2 regions of the Shewanella halifaxensis HAW-EB4 genome follow, and region 2 is predicted to be linked to the other one. Evidence: riboswitches for the same ligand, from Rfam matches in the RefSeq annotation. Region 2 holds a riboswitch; the other holds the start of a gene.
The links. Region 2 has a riboswitch for cobalamin ahead of SHAL_RS17915 (ABC transporter ATP-binding protein). Riboswitches for the same ligand answer to the same signal wherever they lie in the genome.
Positions count from the first base shown of each region.

Region 1 (4,847 bases), 210 kb from region 2:
TAGGGCAGTACTGTCATCTGCATCAGCAGAATAACACTGGTGCCTATCGTGCCCATCCAACTGACGGATTCGCCAAAAAAAAGGCCGACACCAAAGCCGACAAACATGGCCACTAACATCTGGGTCGAGCTGGTCATAGAAAGAATTTTCTTTAGCACACACTTCACCTAAGTAGTTTGAGATCCCAGAAGAATGATTGACGACATAGCTAAAAAGAGGCGCTAGCTGTGCCCGGGAAATGTCTTTTATTATAAGTTTGGTATTGGTTTACTTTAAAGTAATAAATTTAAAATTTGACCATAAAGGTTAACATTGGCCGCGGGTTATATTGTTAAGCGTTCAGCAGCTAAGTCGATAAAGGCCCTGACTTTAGGTGACAGGTGCTTGCGGCTTGGGTAAACCACAAATACATCGATGTCGGCGCTGGGGAAGTTTTCAAATAAGATCTCAAGTTGATCACTTTCGAGTGCCCCTTGCAGATAGAAACTAGGTAGGCGGGTGATGCCGTGGCCTGCCAAAGCCATGCTCAGCTGCATATGACCGTTATTGCAGAGGATCTTTTGGCGAATATCAACGACAAAATGCTTGCCGTCATGGTCAATATAATCCCAGCGACTTGGCTGCTTATGGTTGGAGTAACAGATGCCGTTGTGGGTTTCTAACTCTCTTGGGTGGTGGGGTTTACCATGGCGTGAAATATACTCTTTCGAAGCTACGGTATAGGCTTTGCAACTATATATCTTACGGCAGATGAGGCTCGATTCTTCAAGTTGCGCCGATGCTCTAATCGCTAAGTCGTAACCGTCGGCAACGACATCGGTGCGGTTATCGCTTAAATCTAAATCTAAGCTGACATTGGGGTAAAGCTGCAGGTACTGTGAGATAATCGGTTTAAGATGATTTTGTGCAAAACCGACGGGGCAACTGAGTCTTAAGACTCCCCGTGGACTGACATCGTTTTGAGTGATTAATCCCACGGCTGACTCTGCATCGATAATTAACTGCAGACACTGCTGATAATACGCATCTCCCTCGGGGGTTAATCCAATAGAGCGGGTGGTACGGTTGAGTAGCCTGACCCCAAGACGCTCTTCGAGCTTATTAACCTCTTTACTCACGTAGGAGGTGGAGTGCCCCAGCACCTCTGCGGCAGCTGAGAAGCCACCACTTTTCACCACTTGCGCAAATATTACGATACCATCAAATAGCTTATTCATCGTCGCATTAAGAGTCATATGGAAATAGTTAATATCTTTTGAGGTAATTAATCACAGTTGCTATCTAATATACACTGCTCTACATCGAATTGTCGCTCAAAACGTAACCTTTTTAGAACGGCTTAATCTCAGTATTAAGCGCTAAGTTGAGTGGATGGCAATTGAATCAAATACACTTTGCAGCTGTGACTGCAGCGTCAATGAATAATCACTGAATAGAGAATTACTGAATAGAGAGTCCTATTATGAAACTATTAGCCTTTGCAGCCAGCAGCAGCACTAAGTCAATCAACAAGCAACTTGCAACATATGCAGCATCATTAGTGCAAGGTGCCGAGGTTGAAATCCTCGATATTAATGATTATGAAATGCCAATCTTTAGCCAAGATAGAGAAGAGCAGTTGGGCCACCCTGAGTTGGCTCAACAGTTCTTTGCCAAAATTGGTGCAGCCGATGCGATTATTATCTCTTTTGCCGAGCACAATGGCTCATACACAGCAGCTTATAAAAACTTGTTTGACTGGACGTCACGTATCGATATGAAGGTATTTCAGAATAAACCAATGGTACTGCTCGCGACTTCGCCAGGACCTGGCGGCGCATCGAGCGTATTAGCCGCAGCAGCGGGCTCAGCGCCTTATTTCGCTGCAGACGTGAAAGCGACACTTTCAGTACCAAGCTTTTTCGATAATTTCGATATGGAAAAGCAGCAGCTGCGTAATTCAGAGCTGGAAGAACAGCTAAAGACGGCGCTAGCGTTACTGTAAATCGAGAGTTGAAGATTTAAACTTGAAAAGCGAATGCCGAGCATTCGCTTTTTTGTTTGTGCTGCATCGCCCAATATCCCATTGGTTTTGCCAATCCTTGCTAGGCTTTATTAGGTCATGATATTTGCAACGGGCCATAGTCTTACCAACGGATTTATGTTCTAACCGATGGGTTGTAAATAGGATTTGCTTATCTAAAAGGCTGATTTGTTCGGCGGTTAAGTTAGACATTTAACCGTATAGACGTCTATAATGCGCGCACTCTCAAAAGTGGCACTTTTTCACTCTTGAGCGATAAAAAATCAAACTATGGAATAATCCTAGTTTTTGATAAAACTAAAATATTTTAGTCAACTTTACTGGTGCCTTAGGTTACAGCTGTAATCGAGGATAATCGGGAAGTCAGTTAAATTCTGACACTGCCCCCGCAACGGTGAATGGTGAGAGACGAGTGCACCTCAATGGAAAGGTGTTATAAAGCTTGTACTCGTGTGTTAATCGCTGATTGATACAGAACCTAAGTCCGGAGACCGGCCAGCATAGTGATTTCGATGATTTCGGCGGGCAGATCTCGAAATGCGGCAATTAGACGAACCAGCAAACGGATGGAGTTTTTCCATTTATTGGTCGTATCACCGTGACGTTTTTGCCCCGTTTTCCTTTAGGAGTCAAAGGTAAATGGGAACACAACCATCAAAAATCGCACTGCTAGTTAGCAGTCTTATTAGCCTATCTGCATTGTCGGCGCAGGCCGCTGACGTCGATGTAAACTCAACTGCTATCGATGAAGCAATCACAGTAACAGGGTCTCGTTTCGATACAACAGCCGATCAGCAACTGACCGTTATCAATACCATTGAGCGTGAAGAGATTGTACGCCTTAACCCTAAATCTGTTGCTGACGTATTAGAGACACTCCCGGGTGTAAGCGTATCGCGTAATGGTGGCGCGGGTCAGGCAACGTCAATTAGTGTTCGTGGTAGTAATTCAAACCATGTATTAGTGCTGGTCGATGGCGTTAAAGTCGGATCGGCGACCTTAGGGACGGTGAGCTTTAATACTTTGTCGCCAGAGAATATCGAGCGTATCGAAGTGCTTAAGGGCCCTAGAGCCTCGGTTTGGGGCAGCGATGCGATTGGCGGCGTTATTCAGATCTTTACCCGTCAACTCGAAGGCGGAGAGTGGTTTGCTGGTGCTGAATATGGCTCGAATGATTATATTCGTGGCTCGTTTGGCGCGGGAGTGAATCATGGCAATGGTAGCACAACAATCGCGGTCAATCATGAGCAGTCCGAAGGCTATGATGTGTATAACGGCGCCGAAGTGGAAAACGATGATGATGGTTATAAGCGTAACGCGCTTTCACTGAAAGGCTCGCAGCAGATTAACTCGAATTGGCAAGCGATTTGGAATGGTCAGTACGATAAAGGTAATACTCAATACGATGATATATATGCATCGGGTTCGGCAGATGAGTCTGACTACGAGAATTATTTATGGAACCTAGCGGGTCAGTACCACAATGACAAATTTACCAGCAAGTTAGCACTGAGTCAGTCTCGAGATTATAACGAAAACTTCCGTGGCGATGATGCGAGTGTCGCGACAGCTGAGTTTGAAACTAAGCGTGACCAAGTCAACTGGAGTAACCAGTATTTAGCTGCCGATGATTTAACTCTGACCGGTGGTATCGATTGGTCAAATGAGTCGGTTAGAGGTGACTATGCTCAAGATCAGCGTGATATTTTTGGTGTCTATGCATTAGTACAAAAACAGTGGAGTAAGTTGCTGGCTGAAGTTGCCGTACGTTACGATGATGTTGAAAACATCGACAGTGAAGTCTCCTATAACGCCAGCCTCGCCTATGAGTTTAATGAGCATTGGCGTCTCGCCGCCGCAACGGGCACCGCCTTTAAGGCGCCAACCTTCAACGATCTATATTGGCCAGACTCAGGTAATCCAGATCTTATCTCTGAAACCGCCGAAAGTTATGAACTGACATTGCATTTTAACAGCCAAGATCTTCGTGCTTATATTAGTGTGTTCCAAAACAGCATCGATAATCTTATCGCTTGGGCACCTACAGGCGAGAAGGATGATTACGGTTGGGATATCTGGAAGCCAGCTAACATCAATAAAGCCGAGATTAATGGTGTTGAACTGTCGGCAAATTATCAATTACTAGGGCTAGAACATCAGCTTAGTTATACCTATCTAGATGCAGAAAACAAGCATACAAGTGAGCAGTTAGTTGGTCGTAGTGAGAACGAATTCAACTATTTGCTGAGTTATACTTGGCAACAGTTCGACTTGCTAGCAAACTACCATTATCAAGGTAAGCGCTACGCCGGCGATGAGCAGTTCTTAGATGCCTACCACAAGTTAGATTTAAGCATTGGTTACCAGCTAGACGATGCATGGAGCTTACGATTAAAGGCAAATAACCTGTTTGATGAAGAGATTATCTCAGATCAAAACTACTTTAGCCCTGGAAGAGAGTTATTCTTCAGCGTCAGCTACCAAGCATTTTAATTATCGCTGACGTATAGCGATTGCAAAAAAGCCAGACATTGTGTCTGGCTTTTTTTATGTTATAAATTGGCAAACTCCTAAGTAGGCATGCCAATGAAACACTTGTCGATACTGAGGCCATTTGGTCTACTTCTCACCATACTGTCATTACTATTATTACAAGCTTGCTCCGGTGCGTGTATTCCCGCCTTGCCCGAAAATGCACGAGTGCTGGCCTTTGGCGATAGCCTCACATACGGTATTGGCGCGTCGAAGGGGCAAGATTATCCGAGCCAGCTTGCTTCCATGAGCGGTTTTGATGTGATTAATGCCGGAGTCTCTGGAGAGACAA
Region 1 is NC_010334.1:4,005,221-4,010,067, reverse strand. It holds gene SHAL_RS17045 (cation:dicarboxylate symporter family transporter) at 1-158, opposite strand, end outside; gene SHAL_RS17040 (LysR family transcriptional regulator) at 324-1,217, opposite strand; gene SHAL_RS17035 (NADPH-dependent FMN reductase) at 1,463-1,984, shown strand; cobalamin riboswitch at 2,328-2,537, shown strand; gene SHAL_RS17025 (TonB-dependent receptor domain-containing protein) at 2,663-4,516, shown strand; gene SHAL_RS17020 (arylesterase) at 4,610-4,847, shown strand, end outside.
Region 1: linked by a shared signal. The riboswitch ahead of SHAL_RS17025 (TonB-dependent receptor domain-containing protein) and the one ahead of SHAL_RS17915 (ABC transporter ATP-binding protein) in region 2 are both predicted to bind cobalamin.

Region 2 (4,847 bases):
TTCCCTTAACCGCTTAATAAGGTTGAGTTGTACGTACAACGATCACTATTACAATGGCTCGCTAGATGCGCTTGGCACTGCGACTACCTAAAATAAATAAAAAGAAAATACTGCCCATCACCGAGGTAATGATCCCCACTGGCAGCTCTTGGTAACTCAGCAGAGTTCGCGCTAACACATCGACCCAAACCAAAAATAGTCCGCCCAGTAGCGCCGTTAATAGCAGAGGGTATCGCCCAGGAAACAGCAAGCGTACGGTATGGGGCACCATTAGCCCGATAAAACCAATTCCGCCGCAATTTGCGACTAAGATTGCGGTGATAAGCGAGCACAATAGCAACATATTAAGCCGCAAAAACCCAACATTAATCCCTAAAGTATGGGCGGTTTCATCACCGGCACGCATGGCCACTATTTGGCGCTTATTCAGCAAGATAACTAGGGTGGCAACGATGACGACAGCCGCTGGCAACCACAAGCCTTGCCAGCTCGCTTTAGCAAAGCTACCTAAAGTCCAAAATAGTACCGATGCCGCTGCTTGTGGGCTAGAGAAGTACAGCATTAGGCTGGCCATTGCGCCAAACATAAACGAGATCGCCACCCCAGAAAGTAGCATCCGCTCGACCTGAGTACTTAAGTTACGACCGCATAGACTGAGTACCATCACCACTGAAAGGCTGGCACCAATAAAGGCGCCAACAGGCAGGCTTAGCCAGAGCATGCTTTGACTAAAGAGAGTAAGAGCCACCACGGCGCCAAAAGAAGCGCCAGAGGAGATCCCAAAAAGATAAGGGTCAGCCAGAGGATTGCGGGTCACGGTTTGCAGTACGCTGCCCGCAATCGACAGCCCTGCCCCGGCGATAAATGCCAGTAACACTCGCGGTAAACGCAGCTCCCAAATAATCCGCTCTTTCACGCCGATAGGCTCGCCGATATTAAATAACTTATGGCTAAACACATTCAGCACATCGACAGCGCTAATAGTGGCGGCACCAAAACTTGTAGCCGCAAACGGGGTAAGCAATGCCACAAAAGTGAGTATAAGTAGCACTAGATGCTCAGTTCGGCGACGACAAGTCATTGCTAGCGGGTTGCTAGCGATTGTGGCCTTACTCATCAGGGTCTCCAACTTTCATTTGAGCCAGAGCTTCAGCTTTCACTTGAACACCCGCCTTTATATCAGCGGTTGTATGAACGCCGTTTGCCGAGACAGCCTCGTAACCATAGAAATAACTGATAAGTGGATTCCCATGCTGAGGGTGCGGCCTAATTTGACAGCACACATCGAACACCTCGGCGATCCGCTGCTCGGTGAGTACCGCTTTAGGTGAGCCGCAGGCTATGGCTCGACCGTTATCAAGCAGCAATAGTTCATCACACAGCGCGCTGGCAAGGTTAAGATCATGAATAGAGGTGATGACTGTGATATTGAGGCTGCGCAGTAACTCTAAGGTTTGGATCTGATAACGAATATCTAAGTGATTTGTCGGCTCATCGAGAATAAGTAACTTAGGCCGTTGTACTACAGCACGAGCAATCAAGGCTCGCTGCTTCTCGCCGCCAGATAGGCTCTCGTAGGCTTGATTGGCTTTATCTTGTAGGCCAACTTTTTCAAGCGCCTGCGCTATCACTGCGCGGTCGGCGCGACCGGTAAAATCAAATGCACTTTTGTGAGGCGTTAACCCAAGGGCTATAAGCTGCGCAGTGGTCATCTCGAAATGATGCGGAGTATCTTGCAGCACCACGGCAATTTGCTGTGCAAACGCCTTAGCCGACAAGGTGTTAATTTCGTCGCCAAAGAGATGAATGCAGCCTGTTGTAGGCTTAATAAAGCGGTATAAGCAGCGCAGCAGGCTCGACTTGCCCGCGCCGTTAGGGCCAATAATCCCCAGCATCTTGCCTTCAGCTAGACTAAATTCAATGCCCGATAAAATCGCTTTACCACCTAGCTGCCAGCTCAAGTCTTTCACCGACAGCACTGTTTTTGCGTCCAAATCGGTTTGGGTACTAGGATTGTTTATGCTAGCCCATTTTGTCATGAGAGGCATTCGACCCAGCCTCTAAGCCCTGTCTTTAGTTTCACTTTCTTGTCTCCCTCGAGTCGCCCGCACGAGTTTATGTGTATATGGATACACTTCTAATTATCAACACGTACTTATTGATACGTACTGAACAACATCAGTTAGGCAGGTATCTGACTTAGAAGCAGCGCTACGGCTAAGCTTCCCTACAGTTGCGGGTACAGTCCGGACTAAGCCACTGCTTGCAGTCAGCTTCCGGTTCCCTTTATGCCGTTAAGCACCTAACTTTCATTCTTATTTAACGCTAACTTTAGCGCATTAGTGCAACGTCAAATAAGATAACGCCGCAGTTTAACACGCCTTTGTGCACTTGCGTGCTGAGCTTTTTCTTATCTAGCTACATTACTGGTACACGCTTCAATTCGGAGCGAGGAAAATCAGCTTCAGGGACACGATATTGTCTAATCTTTTCCGTCAGTGACGCTGTCACGCTCAAAAGGCCGCAGGTCGCTCTGCTTTTCTGACGGGCTAAAGCCCGACCTACAAGAAACGATATCCTCTAATCTTTCCCGTAAGCGCAGCGTTCTGTGAGTGACGCAGTCACGTTCCCTAGGCCACAGGCCGTTCGTTTCAGCTTTTCCGTTTTTGCTTTTCCTAGGACCTGCTTTTCCTATGAGCTAGTACCTTCTTTGAAACCTAGAATCTTCTCTTAACCCTAGCTCCTTCTTTACCGCCAATTAAGGGTCATGTACTGCTGCTCGCCATCATGCAAAACATCAATCTCTACCGTGGCGGCATAGGACAATTTAAGCGAAGTATAAAAACCCGCTGCTTGATTGACACCTAACGCTTTGGCCATCAAATGACGGATCACGCCGCCGTGAGTTACCAGCAGTACGCGCTTACCTTGATGCTGCTTAAGCATCGTCTGCCAAGCCGTATCGATACGAGACTCAAACGCCTGCATCGACTCGCCATTGGGCGGTGGTAATAACCAAGGATTAGCCCAATAGTTATCAAGTTCATGAGCATAGTTCTGATAGAGAGTATCAAATGTTTGTCCATCCCAGTCGCCAAAATTCAGCTCTCTAAACCCAGCTTCGACTGAGTAAGGTAACTGGTTTAACAGTGCAAACCTCCCTGCCATTGTAGCGCAGCGAATAAGCGGTGAACTCAACACCACTTCAGGCGCTTGCGGTGCCGCTAATTCTGGCTCGGCTTCAGACTGAAACGATACTAAACTCAGCGCAGAAAACGCCTTTCGCATCTGCTGTTCACCCTGCCCAGTTAAGGCCACATCGACTTGACCGCGTAAAATATTGCCGCCCTCACATTCACCATGTCGAAGTAAAATCACCTTAGTGGTTTGCATCATCCCCGCACACCTTCATTATTTATCAGACACTTAGTTAAAATTCATTGGGTTTTAATGCTGAAAAAGTATCATGCTTTAGCACTTGCACTTTTTATCGCCTCTCACGTATTATGGACGTCTATACGTATAAATGTCCAAACAAAATAAATGGCCACTCAATCACGAAGAGGCCTTAAATGAAAATAGCGGACATGATTTACATACATAAAAAATGACTTTGCGAACTGGTAGGAATTATCTATGGCAACCTGTACCCCAACACATGCCTTGAGCGCAGTAGCACATACTCAAGACACTGCCGACAAGGTTTTAGCAGTCCTTACCCAAAAGCTTCTTGATGGGATCCTTATCCTCGATGGTGCGATGGGCACCATGATCCAAGATCGCAAATTTGATGAAGCCGATTTTCGCGGTGAGCAGTTCAAAGAGTGGCATTGCGATGTAAAGGGCAACAACGACATGTTGGTGCTCACACAAGCGGGTGCCATCAAACAGATCCATAAAGAGTACCTATTAGCAGGCTCTGACATCATCGAGACCAACACCTTTAATGCTACGCGTATCGCCATGGCCGATTACGACATGCAAGCTCACTCGGCCGAAATTAACTTGGCAGGTGCGCGCCTTGCCCGAGAAGCGGCCAATGAAGTCGAAGCTGAAACGGGGCGCCAATGTTATGTTGCAGGCGTTTTAGGCCCGACCAACCGCACCTGCTCTATCAGCCCAGATGTCAACGACCCTGGCTATCGTAATGTCAGTTTCGATGAGCTCGTTGAAGCCTATATTGAATCTATCAATGCCCTGATTGCTGGTGGCTGCGACATCATCATGGTGGAAACCATTTTCGATACCCTTAACGCCAAAGCCGCGTTGTTTGCCATCGAAACCGTGTACGACACTCAAGGCTTCCGCCTACCAATTATGATTTCAGGCACCATTACCGATGCCTCTGGTCGCACGCTAACGGGACAAACCACCGAAGCTTTTTACAACTCACTGCGTCACGTTAAGCCACTTTCGATTGGCCTTAACTGTGCTCTTGGGCCAAAAGAGCTGCGCCCCTACGTGGAAGAGCTATCAAAAATTTCTGAATGCTTCGTCTCAGCACACCCGAACGCCGGCCTGCCAAATGAATTTGGTGGCTACGATGAGAGCCCAGAACAGATGGCCGATGTTATCGAAGAGTGGGCAGAGGAAGGCTTTTTAAACATTATCGGTGGCTGCTGCGGTACCACACCGGATCATATCCGCGTTATACGCAATGCAGTAATTAAACATAACGCCCGTAAACTCCCAGATATTCCCGTGGCCTGTCGTCTGTCCGGGCTTGAGCCACTGACCATAGATGACAACTCGCTATTTTTAAACGTGGGTGAACGTACTAACGTCACCGGTTCGGCTAAATTTTTGCGTCTTATCAAGACTGGCGAATATGAAGAGGCGCTATCGGT
Region 2 is NC_010334.1:4,212,818-4,217,664, forward strand. It holds gene SHAL_RS17910 (FecCD family ABC transporter permease) at 62-1,117, opposite strand; gene SHAL_RS17915 (ABC transporter ATP-binding protein) at 1,110-2,039, opposite strand; cobalamin riboswitch at 2,169-2,321, opposite strand; gene SHAL_RS17920 (histidine phosphatase family protein) at 2,749-3,396, opposite strand; gene metH (methionine synthase) at 3,637-4,847, shown strand, end outside.